Linked DNA regions of Cellvibrio sp. PSBB006. The protein of the gene in region 1 binds, or shares a complex with, the protein of each later gene. Links are inferred from orthologs where the notes say so. Each region holds a gene or a part of one and is shown in the gene's direction. Other genes may lie near its edges. The genes, in order: CBR65_RS17120 and xseA.

What was found.
Region 2: the proteins of CBR65_RS17120 (region 1) and xseA are in contact, whole or in part, in a cryo-EM structure (PDB 8TXR), measured with the Escherichia coli proteins. The link is inferred for Cellvibrio sp. PSBB006 from one-to-one orthologs.

The regions. Positions count from the first base shown.
Region 1 is NZ_CP021382.1:4,126,752-4,139,458, reverse strand. Bases 6,947-9,929 are described here. They hold CBR65_RS17120 (exodeoxyribonuclease VII small subunit), read left to right. Parts: upstream 6,947-8,306; coding sequence 8,307-8,552; downstream 8,553-9,929. Other genes in these bases: dxs (1-deoxy-D-xylulose-5-phosphate synthase), read left to right, coding at 9,576-9,929; ispA ((2E,6E)-farnesyl diphosphate synthase), read left to right, coding at 8,549-9,451; CBR65_RS17125 (acyltransferase), read right to left, coding at 6,947-7,709. In the rest of the region: CBR65_RS17170 (RNA polymerase sigma factor), read left to right, coding at 1-1,185; CBR65_RS17165 (YciI family protein), read left to right, coding at 1,264-1,638; CBR65_RS17160 (SRPBCC family protein), read left to right, coding at 1,661-2,227; CBR65_RS17155 (nuclear transport factor 2 family protein), read left to right, coding at 2,373-2,807; CBR65_RS17150 (YciI family protein), read left to right, coding at 2,929-3,285; CBR65_RS17145 (GyrI-like domain-containing protein), read left to right, coding at 3,315-3,821; CBR65_RS17140 (thioredoxin family protein), read left to right, coding at 3,857-4,597; CBR65_RS17135 (sugar phosphate isomerase/epimerase), read right to left, coding at 4,646-5,605; CBR65_RS17130 (HNH endonuclease), read right to left, coding at 5,764-6,324; more of CBR65_RS17125, read right to left, coding at 6,576-6,946; more of dxs, read left to right, coding at 9,930-11,483; CBR65_RS17105 (Dabb family protein), read left to right, coding at 11,523-11,870; CBR65_RS17100 (LysR family transcriptional regulator), read right to left, coding at 11,876-12,707. UniProt on the Escherichia coli protein: Bidirectionally degrades single-stranded DNA into large acid-insoluble oligonucleotides, which are then degraded further into small acid-soluble oligonucleotides.
Region 2 is NZ_CP021382.1:1,335,265-1,338,716, forward strand. Bases 1-2,933 are described here. They hold xseA (exodeoxyribonuclease VII large subunit), read left to right. Parts: upstream 1-755; coding sequence 756-2,111; downstream 2,112-2,933. Other genes in these bases: guaB (IMP dehydrogenase), read right to left, coding at 1-565; thiO (glycine oxidase ThiO), read left to right, coding at 2,333-2,933. In the rest of the region: more of thiO, read left to right, coding at 2,934-3,421; sulfur carrier protein ThiS, read left to right, coding at 3,428-3,452. UniProt on the Escherichia coli protein: Bidirectionally degrades single-stranded DNA into large acid-insoluble oligonucleotides, which are then degraded further into small acid-soluble oligonucleotides.

The DNA.
Region 1 (12,707 bases):
ACCGAATCCCGCCGGGTACTGGCGACACTGATTCGCTTGCTGGGCGATTTTGACCTGGCTGAAGAAGCCTTGCATGATGCCTTCAGTGCTGCCATGGACCAATGGCCCCGCGACGGCCTGCCGGATAATCCCCGCGCCTGGCTGGTATCCACCGGTCGCTTCAAAGCGATTGACCAACTGCGCCGCCGGGCGCGCTTTGATACCTCACTGGAAGATGTCGCCGACCGGCTGGATGAAGAAGCAGAGGAGATGGATAACGAGAATATCGAGGATGATCGCTTGCGCCTGGTGTTTACCTGCTGCCACCCCAGCCTGTCGCCCGATGCCCAGGTGGCGCTGACCCTGCGTGAAGTCTGCGACCTGACAACTGAGGAAATTGCCCGCGCTTTTCTGACTTCCGCACCGACTGTGGCCCAACGCATCGTGCGCGCCAAAGCCAAGATCCGCGATGCCCGCATCCCCTATGAAGTCCCCGCGCCAGCCCAATTACCCGAGCGGCTAGATTCCGTATTGCACGTCATCTACCTGGTGTTTAACGAAGGCTACTCCGCCTCTACCGGCAACGCCGTAACCCGCCACGACCTCTCTGCCGAAGCCATTCGCCTGGGCCGTCTGCTGGTGGAATTACTGCCGGAATCCGAAGCCATGGGTTTGCTGGCCTTGATGTTATTGCATGATTCCCGCCGCCACGCGCGCATGTCGGCCGATGGCGACTTGATCCTGCTGGACGAGCAGGATCGCTCACTCTGGGATCGTCAGCTTATCGCCGAAGGCAGCGAATTGATCACCCGCTCATTGAGTTCGCGCCGTTTTGGTCCCTACACCATCCAGGCCGCGATTGTCGGCGTTCACGCCGAAGCAACGACGCCAGCGGAGACGGATTGGCATGAAATTGTTGGACTTTACGACCTGTTGTTACGCGTTGCGCCCTCACCGGTGGTAGAGCTTAATCGCGCCGTAGCTGTCGCCATGCGCGACGGCCCAGAAGCCGGACTGACCATCATTGACGACATGATCGGCAAGGGTGAACTCAAGGATTATCATTTGCTCTACTCCGCCCGCGCCGACCTGTGCCGCCGACTTGGCCGCCATCAAGACGCAAAAACCGCTTATGAGCAGGCGCTGAAACTGACCAAACAGGAGCCGGAGCGACGCTTTTTAGAACGGCGCATTGCCGCGTTATAAAAAAATTTTAACTCCTGTCGATTCTGTAGTGTGCCAAACGACTATTAAGAAAAACCGCCACTCAGCAGGATCGACACCATGAAATACCTCTGCCTTATTTATCTCGACGAAGAAGCGATGAATGCACTGCCACCCAGTGAGTGGAACGCGCTGATAAGGGAGTGCATCGCCTATTCGGACCAACTGCAAGCCAGCCACTATTACCTCGCCGGCGATGCTCTGGAGTCCGTTCATACCGCCACCACCGTGCGCTGGCGCAATGGCAAATTGTCGGCAACCGACGGTCCCTTTGCTGAAACCAAAGAACAGCTTGCCGGTTATTGCTTGCTTGAAGCGCGGGATTTGAACGAAGCCATTCAGCTAGCGAGCAAATTGCCGCCAGCGCGCTATGGCGGTGTAGAAGTACGGCCCATCCGTGAGCTGGAAGAATCACTTGTTCAAACTGTCAGTTAAAAAATCCCATCAAGGAAACATTATGAAGACCAAGAGATCCATCACCATGACCATTGTTCTGATTATCATTGCGCTGATTGCCATCCTGCTGATTCTGGCCGCGACCAAACCCGATCATTTTCGGGTTGAACGCACGATTACCATCAACACATCGCCTGAACAGATTTTCCCACTGATCAATAATTTTCATCAGTGGACACATTGGTCGCCATGGGAGAAAAAAGACCCGCAGATGCAACGCCATTACAGTGACGGCCCCAGCGGAACAGGCGCGACCTATGCGTGGGAGGGCGACAATAACGTTGGCCACGGACGCATGGAAATTACGGAATCCACGCCCTACACAAAAGTTGGTATTGCGTTGCATTTCATCAAGCCTTTTACCGCACATAACACCGCCACGTTTACGCTCACACCGACAGACAATGGCACCAGAGTCGAATGGATAATGGAGGGCCCGAATTCCTTCATCAGCAAACTTATGCATGTCTTTATCAATATGGACAAGATGGTGGGGAAAGATTTTGAGGCTGGATTGCAGCAGATGAAAACAGTCGCCGAAGCGCCAGAGAGAGCGTCGGTACGTTAATCAACACTGTCAGCAGAATGACAGGGATTGAGCAGCAGGACGAATCGCCATAGCATGAAAAAAACATCTTGTGTCGATACGACCAGCTCTTAATCGACTAATGACTAATGACTAATGACGCATCAACGATTAAAGGAGAACCAATATGTCCACGTCCAACGAAGAAATCGAAATCCGCGCCAGCATTGAACAATGGGAAGCCGCCATGCGCACCGGCAAGGTCGACGAGATCGTCAAACACTACGCCGACAACCTCGTCGCTTATGATGCGGTAATGAAGCTGCAATTCGTCGGCAAGAAAGCCTATACCGACCACTGGCATGCCTGCATGGAATTTGCACCACACGGCATGATTTACGAAGCACGCGATCTGGTTATCCATACCGAAGGCAGTATCGCATTCAGCTACAATCTGGCCCGGTGCGGCGGCTACGATGATCAGGGCAACGAGCAATTTTCCTGGATGCGCGTAACGCGTGGCTATCGCAAAATGAATGGTCAATGGCTCGTGATCCACGAACACTTTTCCAGTCCGTTTGATATGGAAAGCGGCAAAGTGTTGTTTGATGCAACACCTTGAACAACGGGATAAAAGGCATTCCAGAAAATCAGGCTTATGTTTTTTAAGCCATGCACATTGATATTGATTCAAAACAAACTACCAGCCTGCAATGGCTATCGATCAAATTACAGGACATTTTATGAAATACCTTTGTCTCGTTTACTACGATGAAAATGTTATCAATGCCATGTCTCCGCAAGAATGGGAGTCACTCAACAAGGAATGTATTGCCTGCGGTGACAATCTGCGTAGCACAGGCCACTTTCTTGGAGGTAATGCGCTGCAACCAGTCAATACAGCGGCCACCTTACGTGTTCGCGATGGCAGGCCACATGTTACCGATGGTCCCTTCGCCGAGACAAAAGAGCAATTGGCTGGCTTTTATTTATTGGAAGCCGAGAATCTCGACCAGGTGATTCAGCTAGCAGGCAAGATTCCACCTGCACGGCTCGGCAGCATTGAGATTCGACCCATTCGCGAATTGCAGCCTGATTAATCAGGCTGTTACAAGCTCAGGAATACGATATGACAATGCCTTCAGCGACGTCCATAAAACCTGCACGCTTTGAACAGAAAAGCACTATGCGTATTGCGGGCTTACGTCTTCGGCTTGATGATAAGGCCGCGCAAAAAATACCCGAACTGTGGCAACAACTTGCACCGCATCTGGGTAAAGTGTCATCACAAGTTGGCAACGCAGATTATGGCTTATGTATCCGTGTCGATGACAGTAATAGCTGTTTTGATTATCTGGCCGGCATGGAAATTGGAGATCGATCCGGTGTGCCAACAGAATGGTCTGAGGTAATGCTACCGGAGCAACAATACGCCATATTTACTCATCATCAACATGTGTCGCAATTGCGCCAAACTATCCATAACATTTTTGATCAATGGCTGCCTGCATCGGGTTATGTCCACGCAGCTGGCGGCCCAGGCATGGTGCATTTTATTGAGCGTTACGGTGACACGTTTAATCCGCAGACAGGTACCGGTGATATTGAACTCTGGTTACCCGTTAAAACCAGGTAATGTTTCAGCAATTCATTTTCAGCAGGAGAATGATCATGACCGACAACATCAAACATCCGCAAGTGGTATCCCGTGAAGCATGGTTAGTCGCGCGTAAAGCGCATCTGCAAAAGGAAAAAGAATTTACACATTTTCGCGATCAGTTGAGCGCCGAGCGACGGGCCTTGCCTTGGGTAAAGGTTGACAAGGAATACATATTCGAGAGCTCACAAGGCAAGGAAACCCTGAGCGATTTGTTCAACGGGCGCAGCCAATTAATTGTGTACCATTTTATGTTTGCCCCCGGCTGGGAGCAGGGGTGTGATGGCTGCTCGTTTTTAGCTGACCATTTTGACGGGCCCAACTTGCATCTCCCCCATCACGATGTCACCTTGCTCGCGGTATCACGTGCGCCCTGGCAGGAATTTCAGGCATTTAAGCAACGCATGGGCTGGCAATTCAAATGGGTTTCCTCTTTCGGCAGTGACTTTAACTACGATTACCATGTCAGCCCCAGTGAAGCCGACATAACCGCGGGTAAGATGTATTACAACTATGAAGAGCAAGAGGGCGAACCCGGTGAGGGGCCTGGTGTCAGCGTGTTTTATAAAGATAATGAAGGCAATATTTTTCACACCTATTCCGCTTACGCGCGCGGCGGTGACATTCTGATTAATACGTATAATTTTCTGGATCTCACGCCAAAGGGCCGCAATGAGGATGAGATTATGGACTGGATGCGGCTTCACGATGAATATGAAGATGCTCAACCGACTAAGGATGCCTGTTGTCATTGAGTTGGCAAAACAGGCGCCTGTTAACTAAACAGACGCCTGGGTTTGCGATCAAGCCATCTCGGCACGAATCGTATCAAGTAATTTTTTAGTTGCGCGAATACCGGCCTCTTCACTTAATTTATTGCCTTCGTATTCGATGCCAACGTATCCCTGATAATTAGCCGCCTTCACCAGCTTTAACATGGCCCGAAAGTCGATACTGCTTTCATTGCCTTGCTCATCAAAGTCAAAACTTTTGGCACTCACAGCGCCGGCATAAGGCATCAATTCCGCCACGCCTTTGTAGATATCATATTGTTCAACGCAAGGGGATTCCCACATATCACCATCGCGACGACGAACACAAAAATTACCGAAGTCCGGCATGGTACCGCACCGCGAGTGATCAACGGCGCGCATCACATCGGTCAGTAATTTTGCATCGGAAGAAAAACCACCATGGTTTTCTACCAGAATATTGATATTGAAATCGTCCGAGAACTCACACAAGGCGCGCAGTGTTTCGGTGGAGTGCTTTTTCCATTCAGCTTCTGTTCCCTCACCATGCAAGTTGATACGTATGGCAGTGCAGTCAAGATATCTTGCCGCTTCAATCCATTTCTTATGCCCCTCAATAGCGGCAGCACGAATTTGTTTATCGGCAGATGCCATCTCTGGCTCACCGTCAATCATAATCAGGGAGTTCACCACACCATTATCTTCGGCGCGTTGTTTGAGTTGTCGCAAAAACGTTTGGTCTTTGGCTTTGTCCATAAAAAATTGGTTGACGTATTCCACCGCGCCTATGTCATAGGTTTTGCGCGCAACAACCGGAAAATCCAGCGCCTTGATCTCGCCGGCAAATAACGCCTTGTGCAAGGACCACTGCGCCAGGGAAATCTCAAAATCAAAGGCCGGTGCAGCAACCGCGTCCAGGGTAGCGATACCCAGAGATGCACTACCAATAAGCCCCGCTGATGCAACAAGAAAGTGTCGGCGGGAGAGGGAAAAGTCTGACGAAGAGGACATAGGCAGTGACCTTGTGATTGTTATTGACACAAGGATTCTACTGGGGGGATGGACGACAGGACAATGACTTTACGTTAGCTTACAGAAGGGGGTAAAAAACCGGTGATGCGCATTTGCCATCACACAAAGCAACCCGTAAACATCGAGCGAAACCGGGACTACTGCCAGTTGCGCCGCGTACTGAATTGCGGACGCAAGAACTCCATCTGGTCGCCGCGAATCCGCTCGCTGTTGATCAGCGCCAGATACTCCGCCGTATTGGGGCAAAAAGGCAAAGCCAGCAATTCCATATTCACTTCGGTCAATAACCGATTGCCTTTATGCTGATTACAGCGTTTGCATGCGGCTACCACATTATTCCACTTGTCTTTGCCACCACGACTCAAGGGGTGCACATGGTCACGGGACAGCTGTCCATAGGTAAAGGAACGCCCGCAGTACAGACATTGATAATGATCGCGCGCAAACAAGGCTGCATTGGTCAACGGGGGAATTAAACGCATACGCGCAAGACGATTGCCGCCACAGGCAATAATGGCTGGCAAATCCATGTAGGTCTGCAAACCTGTCAGCCGGGAATGCCCGCCGTGAACACGGCGAACAAAACCACCCAGGCTCCAGGCCACCAGGTCGCGCGCATAAAGACACACAGCTTCTTGCCAATGCAGCCACTCGATCGGTTGACCCGCCGTATTGAGCCGCAATATTCGTGCTTCCATCGACACCTCCATCGTAGAGAACCGGACAAAACCAGAAACTACCACTCGAACATCGATACGCTACTACTGCTTTTACTACGTTTTTATGACAAACGCTATCGCCCTTGAGCGGTTTTATGATCTTTTAGCTATACATTGATGAGATTGTCACATTTGACTTGATAAAAGAATACTGGAGAAAGCAGAAAAAAGCTCTCTCCAGTTAACTGGCGGGATAAAAATTTTTGCGCGAAAAAGTTACCACCCTTTATTCATTTGGAGGGTGGCAAAACAGCTTCGTCGCCGACGGGAGTCCGAACCGGCAATTCATCCGTTTTACGACTGACCAGCCCTTTGACCTTATCGCGAAAATATTTTTCCACGTAGAGGTAGGTAAAACGTGAAATCAGAACGGTTAATAGAATCAAGGCAATATTAATCAACACGGCCCAGACCCCAAGATTTTTGGGGGCGGCCTTAAACACGATTTCATACAGGTTGGAAAAGAACGAGAGAATGATGTCATGAGTCATGTAGATGGAATAGGACCACAATCCGATACTGCGCAACGGCGCCGTGTCCAATAGCCGCCCGACAAGACCATGAATAGGGCTGGCAAATACCATCAGCAACAAACAGAAAGATGCCAATGTCATCGCAAGATAACCGTCGCCGCGATGCGCAAGACACACCGCAGCCACCGTCAATGCAACGGCGACGATTTCCAGTGCATGAATATTGAAACGCGCCAACCCCTGCGCAATCTCATCCTTCCAACGATACAAGAGCACGCCGCAATAAAATGCTGACATACAGCGAATAAAGCCGTAATCATAGGTTCCATCCATCTGTCCCGCCGGGTTAACACTGAAGAGGAAGGCGTAACCGGGAATAATAATCAGCAAGGGAAAGATTCTGCTGCCGCTGCGATCAAGGGTTAACAACAAAATGAAGAACGCAATGTAGGTAAAAAACTCTACACTGATACTCCAACTGGGATGATTCCACGACAAATAATCGTGCACCCCCATGGCGTGCACCAAAAACAGATTACTGACAAAGCTGTAGGCGTTGTTATGTTCGAACTGATCTACGCCGCCATAACCCGCACTGATAAAGTACTGCTTGCCCAAAATATAAGGCACCCATACCAGGAGCATAAACAAGTGTAAGGGGTAAATTCGGCCGAGCCGCAGGCTGATGTATTCACGAAATGCCAAACCCTGGCGGATTTTATCGGCATAGGCGAGCGTCAAAACAAACCCGGATAAAATAAAAAAGAAATCCACAAACAGATAACTGTTTTTAACAAAATCGAGGCTTTTGGTTCCAACAATAAAATGAGAATGGAAAAGTAAGACAAGACACGCCGCAACACCGCGCAACGATTCCAGCTTGCTGTACATAGCAACCCCCTTTGCATTGTGAAGACTTCAGCTTTAGCAGCTAAACTGCCGCAGCCTAATCCGGAGATGGAGAAAGAACAATGACAAACGGGCGGAATAAAGTGGAAAAAGCTTTCTATTTATCACAAAAAACATAATTGCTGTCGCGCAAATAATTTCATGCGCACTTATTCAACACAAAACAGACAGCAGCGCAAACCGATAATAGAGGTGAAGGGATGGATTGGCAAACCGGTGATAAAAATAAACCCCCGCTGCGGGGGGCAGCGAGGGTTTGTGTCTTACAGGATGGGAGCCCTACCTTAGGCTGATATATGGCGCAACTCCTGTTGATCCTTGCCACACAGGTCCGTGTGTATGCGTCCGTAACAGGTGCCATTATTGTTGAACGGCACGTCAGGCGCCAGTGGGCATTGGCGGAGAGTTTTGTAGGATATGTCTCACACGGCAGCGGATTTTCGCCAGCCAGGAGACGGCACCAGAAACTCCTGCCATGTTGTCCTGACCGGGTTTATAATCGCGCCCTTTGCAGGCGACGCCATATCCCCTAATAAATCGATGCGACGCAACCACAAAGCCCCACCCTTGGAGCAGACTATGGCAGTAAAAAAGAAAGGCGCAGACTTTGAGCAGTCCCTTAATGCGCTGGAAACCCTGGTTAACAAGATGGAACAGGGCGACATGACACTGGAAGAGTCCCTCAAAGCGTTCGAAACCGGCATCCAATTAACACGGGATTGCCAGGCACGGCTGGCGGCCGCCGAGCAACAGGTACAGAAATTGGTGGAAAATCAGGGCGTTATCAACCTCGAGCCATTTGACGCCCAAGGCGACGACGAATGAGTGACGATTTCAGTCAGTTTGTAGCCAATTGCCGCCATCGTGTCGACAGCGCCTTGCAGAATCTGCTCCCTGTCACCATGGGTGCCGGCGAACGCTTGCGGGACGCCATGCGTTACAGCCTGTTCAATGGCGGCAAGCGCGTGCGCCCCATCCTGGTCTATGCCAGCGGACTGGCGGTCGGCGGCGCGTTAAACCCGGCACAACAGGCTTCTCTCGATACCATCGCCTGCGCGCTCGAATGTATTCATGCCTACAGCCTCGTTCATGACGACCTACCCGCCATGGATGACGATGATTTGCGGCGCGGCAAGCCCACCTGCCATATTGCCTTTGATGAAGCTACAGCCATCCTCGCCGGTGATGCGCTGCAAACCCTGGCGTTTGAGTTACTCAGTGAAGCACCCCACCTGGACGATGCCTGCAAGATTACCTTGCTGCAACAGCTGACCCGCGCCTCCGGGGTACGTGGCATGGTGTTGGGTCAATCCATTGATTTGGCTGCGGTCAACCATCAATTGGATTTAACGCAACTGGAAACCATGCACCGCCATAAGACCGGTGCATTAATTAGCGCAAGCGTTGCCATGGGTGCTATTGCCTGTGGCGCAGATGAACCACGATTACACGCGCTTGGCACCTATGCCGCCGCTATTGGGCTGGCGTTTCAGGTGCAGGACGACATCCTGGACGTTATTACCGATACCGCGACTCTCGGCAAGCAGCAAGGCGCAGATATAGCACGCAACAAGCCTACCTACGTGTCTTTATTAGGGTTGGATAACGCACGCGCCAAAGCACGGGAATTGCACCAGCAGGCTCTGGCGGCGCTGACGGAATTTGATCAACGGGCTCAGCCGTTACGGGCTCTTTCGGCGTATATCATCGAACGCAGTCACTAAACCGCTGCCTTAATCTGGGAATACGCATGTAATCGGGCGCTAGGCAATGAGCCGCAGCCCGCCTACAATGTCGCCCTTTGACCGGCGTAATATAAGATCAATTTTGACCAACCGATGGCAGTCAATGTTTAACGAGATACCCACCAGCCGACCGTCCACCCCGCTTCTGGATAGCATTGACTCTCCAGCGGAGCTGCGTGCGCTCAACGAAAAACAACTGCCCGAACTGGCTGAAGAACTGCGCGCGTTCCTGCTTTATACGGTAGGCCAGACCGGCGGTCATTTTGGTGCCGGCCTCGGTGTGGTGGAACTCACCATAGCACTGCATTACGTTTACCAGACTCCCGATGATCGCCTGGTATGGGATGTGGGCCACCAGACTTACCCGCACAAAATTCTCACCAACCGCCGCGAACGGATGCACAGCATGCGTCAGGGCGGCGGTTTATCGGGCTTTCCCAAGCGCGATGAAAGCGATTACGACACCTTTGGTGTCGGCCACTCCAGCACCTCCATCAGTGCCGCATTGGGCATGGCCATCGGCAGTCAGATGGCCGAAAGCGAGCGCAAATGTGTTGCCGTGATCGGCGATGGTGCCATGACCGCTGGTATGGCTTTTGAGGCGCTGAACCATACGGCGCACATCAACAGCGACATGTTAGTCATCCTCAATGACAACAATATGTCGATCTCGCCCAATGTGGGCGGATTGGCCACCTATCTATCCAAGATCTGGGGCAGCAAGTTTTACAACTCCCTGCGCGAAGGCAGTAAGCAAGTACTCACTAAAATCCCGCAGGCCTGGGAATTTGCCCGTCGCACCGAAGAACACTTCAAGGGCTTTGTCTCTCCCGGCACCCTGTTTGAAGAGATGGGCTTTAACTATATCGGCCCCATCGATGGCCATGACCTCATCAGTCTGGTGCGCTACCTGCGCAACCTGCGCGAAGTTAAAGGCCCCAAGCTGCTACATGTGATAACCCAGAAGGGCAAGGGCTTTGGCCCTGCCGAGGAAGATCCGGTGGGGTATCACGCGCTCAACAAGATCGAACCCAAAAAAACAGTTATCAAAAACGCCAACATCGCCGTAAAGCCCAAATACCAACAAGTCTTTGGTGACTGGTTATGTGATATGGCCGCACAGGATGAACGCCTGGTCGGTATTACCCCCGCCATGTGCGAAGGCTCAGGCATGGTGGAGTTTGCGCAGAATTTCCCCGAGCGGTTTTACGATGTTGCCATTGCCGAACAACATGCGGTAACCCTGGCCGCCGGTATCGCTTGCGAGGGCCAGAAGCCGGTGGTGGCGATTTACTCCACTTTTTTACAGCGGGCATACGATCAGTTAATCCACGACGTAGCCTTGCAAAACCTCGATGTGACCTTTGCCATCGATCGCGCTGGCATGGTCGGCGAAGACGGTGCAACCCACGCCGGTGCCTTTGATATCAGCTTCCTGCGCTGTATTCCCAATACGGTAATCGCCGCACCGAGCGATGAAAATGAATGCCGCCAGCTGCTCTATACGGCCTACCAACATCCCGGCCCCGCCGCTGTGCGCTATCCGCGCGGCACCGGCACCGGCGCAGCTATTAACGCCACCATGACGGCTTTACCCCTCGGCAAAGGTCTGATCAAACGCGAAGGCAAACAGGTGGCGATTCTCAGCTTTGGCACCTCGCTGGCAAGCGCCTTACAGGCAGCCGAAAAGCTCAATGCCAGTGTTTGTGATATGCGCTTTGTAAAACCGCTGGATACTGAATTGATTGAGCGTATGGCCGCCGAACACAGCCTGCTAGTAACGCTCGAAGAAAATGTCATCGCCGGCGGCGCAGGTGCAGCAGTCAGTGAGCATCTGGCCAGCGCCGGCGTGGTTATGCCGGTCCTGCACCTGGGGTTCAGTGACCGCTTTGTTGAGCAGGACAGCCAAAAACAACAACTGGTTGATCAGGGGCTGGATGCCGCCGGCATTGAGCAGGCGATCATGGCCCGCCAGGCATTGCTGGCAGGAAAAAAGATCGTTGCGAGCTAATTGATTCCTTCAGGAGCGAACTATGAGCAGGAATGAACTATGAGCGGCCACATTGCCAAGCTATCCCACCAGGTGTTCTTCTGGCTGAAAAACCCCGACTCTGCCGAAGACCTGGAACAACTACTCGCCGGTATCCGCAGTTTGTCCGCCATTGAAACGGTGCGCGGCATGCATGTGGGCGTGCCCGCTGCTACCGAGCAGCGCCCGGTGATCGACAACAGCTATAGCGCCTCCGAATTACTGTTCTTCGATAGCATTGAAGATCAGAACACCTACCAAAACCATCCGCTGCACGAGCAGTTTATCGCCGAGTACTCCCACCTGTGGAGCAAGGTGATGGTGTTTGATTCCATCAGCCGCGCCACTGAAAATGAGTTTGGCCTCTAAGCCGGTTACTGCTCCCACGGGATACCGGCTGCAAATTTTTCCACCAGAAAATCAATAAACAGGCGCACCTTGGCGGCGAGATAACGTTGTTGCGGATACAAAACCCAGACACCCGTATCGATGAATTGATACTCATCCAGGACAGGTATCAGTTGCCCGCTGGCCAGATACTCGGTGACGTAATAGTCCGGCAGTTGCGCCAGACCAATACCACGCAAGGCGGCATCCACCAGAGCGGGACCGGAATTGGCATGCCAGTTACCGGTAACCACCAGATCCTTACGAGCGCCCTTATCCAGAAACAACCAATGATCGCGCGAGCCAATCAGGCAGTTATGCTGCTCCAGCTCTGCCAACTTGCGCGGTTGGGGATGGTGAGCAAAATAATCCGGCGATCCCACCACAAATTCCCGTCGATCACATAAACGGCGCGCCACCAGGGTGGATTCTTTTAATACCCCCATACGGATCGCGATATCGTAGCCTTCCTCAATCAGCTCCAACTGTCGATTCGTCAGGTGCATACTGATTTTTAACTGCGGATACAGGGTATGAAATTCATTGACCAAGGGCGCGATATAACGCTCGCCAAAGGTGGTGGCGGCAGTAATCTTTAATAAACCGGTCGGATTGGTTTGATGGTGGTCCAATGCCAGTTCGGCATCTTTAAAGCCTTCGAACAGCTGGCGACAACTTTCGTAGTAAAGTGCCCCACTGTCGGTCAGGCGGATCTGGCGGGTGGTGCGATAGAGCAATTGGGTACCCAATTGTTGTTCCAACTGGCTGACCAGCCGGCTGATATGCGAACTTGATACTTGCAATTGCCGGGCTGCTGCC
Region 2 (3,452 bases), 2.8 Mb from region 1 along the record:
ATTTTTCATTTACCACCAGTACTTTTTCGATGCGATGCTTGTGCAGTAAGCTGCGGACTTCATCAGCACCAGCGCCTTCCTTAACGGTGACCAGTTGCGCCTTGGGCGTCATGATGCTGGAAACCTGCGCATCCAGATTGCTTTCAAAACGCACATCGCGACCGGTGACAATGCCCACCAAATCACCGTTATCCAGCACGGGCACACCGGAGATATTGTTCTTACGGGTCAGGGCATGCAAATCGCGGATAGTCGCTTTGGAATCAATGGTAATCGGGTCTTTAACAACACCTGCTTCAAATTTCTTGACGGCACGCACTTCCAGCGCTTGCTGTTCTATGCTCATACTCTTGTGAATGATACCGATACCCCCTTCCTGCGCGATGGCAATCGCCAGACGGGCTTCGGTTACGGTATCCATGGCGGCGGAAATCAATGGGATATTGAGCTGAATACCACGGGTCAACTGGGTCTTGAGCGACACGTCTTTCGGGGTGACGTCGGAATAACCGGGCACCAGCAGAACATCATCAAACGTGAGGGCTTCTTCAGCAATTCGCAACATACCAACCAACCTCTGTTCAGAGAGTAAATAAACGCGAAATTATAGCTGTTCAGACGAACAGGGTAAACCGCTGGCTACCAGATGTTGTGTGGTAGCACGGCATCAAACCACTGATATTGCGTCATTTTTTATCTGAGCTGCCCACCGGGATGGTGGCAGTTATCCACGGTCATCGCCTAGAATAGCCGCCATGCTTACCTCTGATATCTTCACCAGCGGCACAGACCGCGATGTGCTCTCCGTCAGCCAGCTGAATCGCAAGGCGAAACAGTTGCTGGAAACTCATTTACCCCTCTTGTGGGTAGAGGGCGAATTATCCAACGTGTCCCAGCCCTCGTCGGGCCACTGGTACTTCACCCTGAAGGATGAGCAGGCCCAGGTTCGTTGCGCCATGTTCCGCAACCGCAATATGCTGGTTCGTTTTGCCCCCCGCCAGGGGCAACAGGTCCTGATACGGGCGCGAGTCAGCCTGTATGAAGGACGTGGTGATTACCAGTTAATCGTGGAGCATATGGAGGAAGCAGGTTTCGGCGCCTTGCAGCGGGCATTTGAGGCACTCAAGCTGAAGCTGGCCAACGAAGGCCTGTTCGATGATGCCTATAAACAGCCTTTGCCGTCACTGCCGAAACACATTGCCGTGATTACTTCCCCTACTGGCGCGGCCATTCGCGATGTACTCAGTGTGCTCAACCGCCGTTTTCCTGCCATTCCGGTCACGGTGATACCGGTGGCGGTTCAAGGCAAGGAAGCGGCGCCACAGATTGTGCGCGCCATTGACTTGGCCAACCGGGCCGGACTGTTTGATGTGGTTATCCTGGCTCGTGGCGGCGGCTCGCTGGAAGACCTGTGGCCCTTTAACGAAGAAAGCGTCGCGCGCGCGATACATGCCAGTGAACTGCCCATCGTGAGCGCCGTAGGTCACGAAGTCGATTTTACGATTGCGGATTTTGTGGCTGACCTGCGCGCGCCCACACCCTCCGCCGCGGCCGAATTACTGGTGCCCGATGCCGAAGACTGGCTGGAAACCTTTGCCGGTTATGAAATCCTCTTGCAGGAAGCCATTGAACGTAAGCTGCAATCATTCAAACAACGGCTGGAATGGCTACGCACTCGCCTGCGCCACCCCGGCGAACGGCTTCAGCAGCAAGCCCAGCGACTTGATGGACTGGAGTTACGTCTGGTGCGCGCCGTGGATCATCAGCTGCTGCGCTGCCATACGCGCCTGAATACGCTGGTATTGCGCCAAAAACCTTTACAGCCCAGGTTGCGTATCAATCAGCTCAGCCAGCAAGTGTCGCAGCATCACGCCACCCTGGTAAAAAATATGCAGCGCCATTTACGGGCGCAGCAGCAACGGCTGGCGGAAGCAGCGCGCCTGCTGCAAACCGTGAGCCCGTTGAACACCTTGCAGCGGGGCTATGCCATCGCGACGGATTCACATCACAAGGTCATCACCAACAGCAGCCAAGTTGCGCCGGGCGACAGCATCAACGCTCGCCTGGCTGAGGGAGAGTTGCAATGTCGGGTCGAAAAAATTCTTTCCTGATCCGGTTTGTTCGTTGCAGCTCGTGCATCACCCAAGTATATTGAACGCGCTTGTCGGGGCGCCTCGGTGTTCATTGTGAACATACGGAGGCTGAGATCGGTACGGCCGAACCCGTTGAACCTGATCAGGTTGATACCTGCGGAGGGAACAAGGTGTTGCTTTGCTCCCTTCCCGCTCCGCCATCTGATCACTCTTGTCATTCGTACTCTTATCGAGACCTTGTGAACAGCAAACAACCCAATTCCATTGCCATTGCCGGGGCCGGCCTACTCGGGCGCCTACTGGCCTGGCGTTTGTTGCGTGCCGGTGCACGCGTAACGCTCTATGAAGCCGGTGCATTGTCACCCTCCCCGGCTGCTGCCTTCACCGCTGCCGGTATGATTTCGCCATTGAGCGAAGCCGTTGTATCTGAATACGCTGTTTATGAAATGGGGCTGTTCGCGTTGCGGCAATGGCCGCAGTGGCTCAGCGAACTACATCACCCGTCGCTAACCCCCTTGTTTTCACAACGCGGCAGCCTGGTGGTTGCTCATCCGCAGGATGTCAGCGAACTGCAACAATTTGCGCAGGAGTTGCATTTTGTTTTGCAGAAACCGGTCGGCTACCGCTGGGTTACGCGCGAAGAGATTCGTCAGCTGGAGCCGGATTTACACGAGGGATTTCACAACGGCTTGTTGCTGGAAGACGAAGGGCATATCGACAATCGCCAGCTGCTGGATGTATTGCTGAATGAAATCCGCACGTCCGGCGGTGAATGTATTGAGCACTGCCCTGTCACAGTCAGTGCGCACACCATCACCACAAAAACAGACCAAAGAACTTACGATCTGGTGATTGATTGTCGCGGCATGGGCGCTAAAAACCCAGCCAATCAACTGCGCGGGGTTCGCGGTGAAACGCTGCATGTTGAAACCCGGGAAATCACCTTGCAGCGCCCGGTACGCTTGATGCACCCGCGTTACCAACTTTACATCGTGCCCAAACCGGATCATCGCTTTGTGATCGGTGCGACGCAGATTGAAAGCGAAGATCGCTCGCCGGTGACCCTGCAGTCATCACTGGAATTAAGTAGCGCGCTTTACACACTTTCACCGGCATTTGCCGAAGCGAGAATCCTGGAGCTTGGTGTGAATCTGCGTCCTGCTTTTATGGACAATATGCCAAAGGTTGATAGTCAGCCCGGTCTAATGTGCGCGAACGGTTTATTTCGCCATGGATTTCTTTTGGCACCAGCTGTGGTCAGCTACATAGTGGCTTGCATTCAAGATACATCCGAGAAACCTTTTCAATCCATCCTGACAGCGCGTTAATTTTTTATGATTCAACTCAGTTTAAACAATA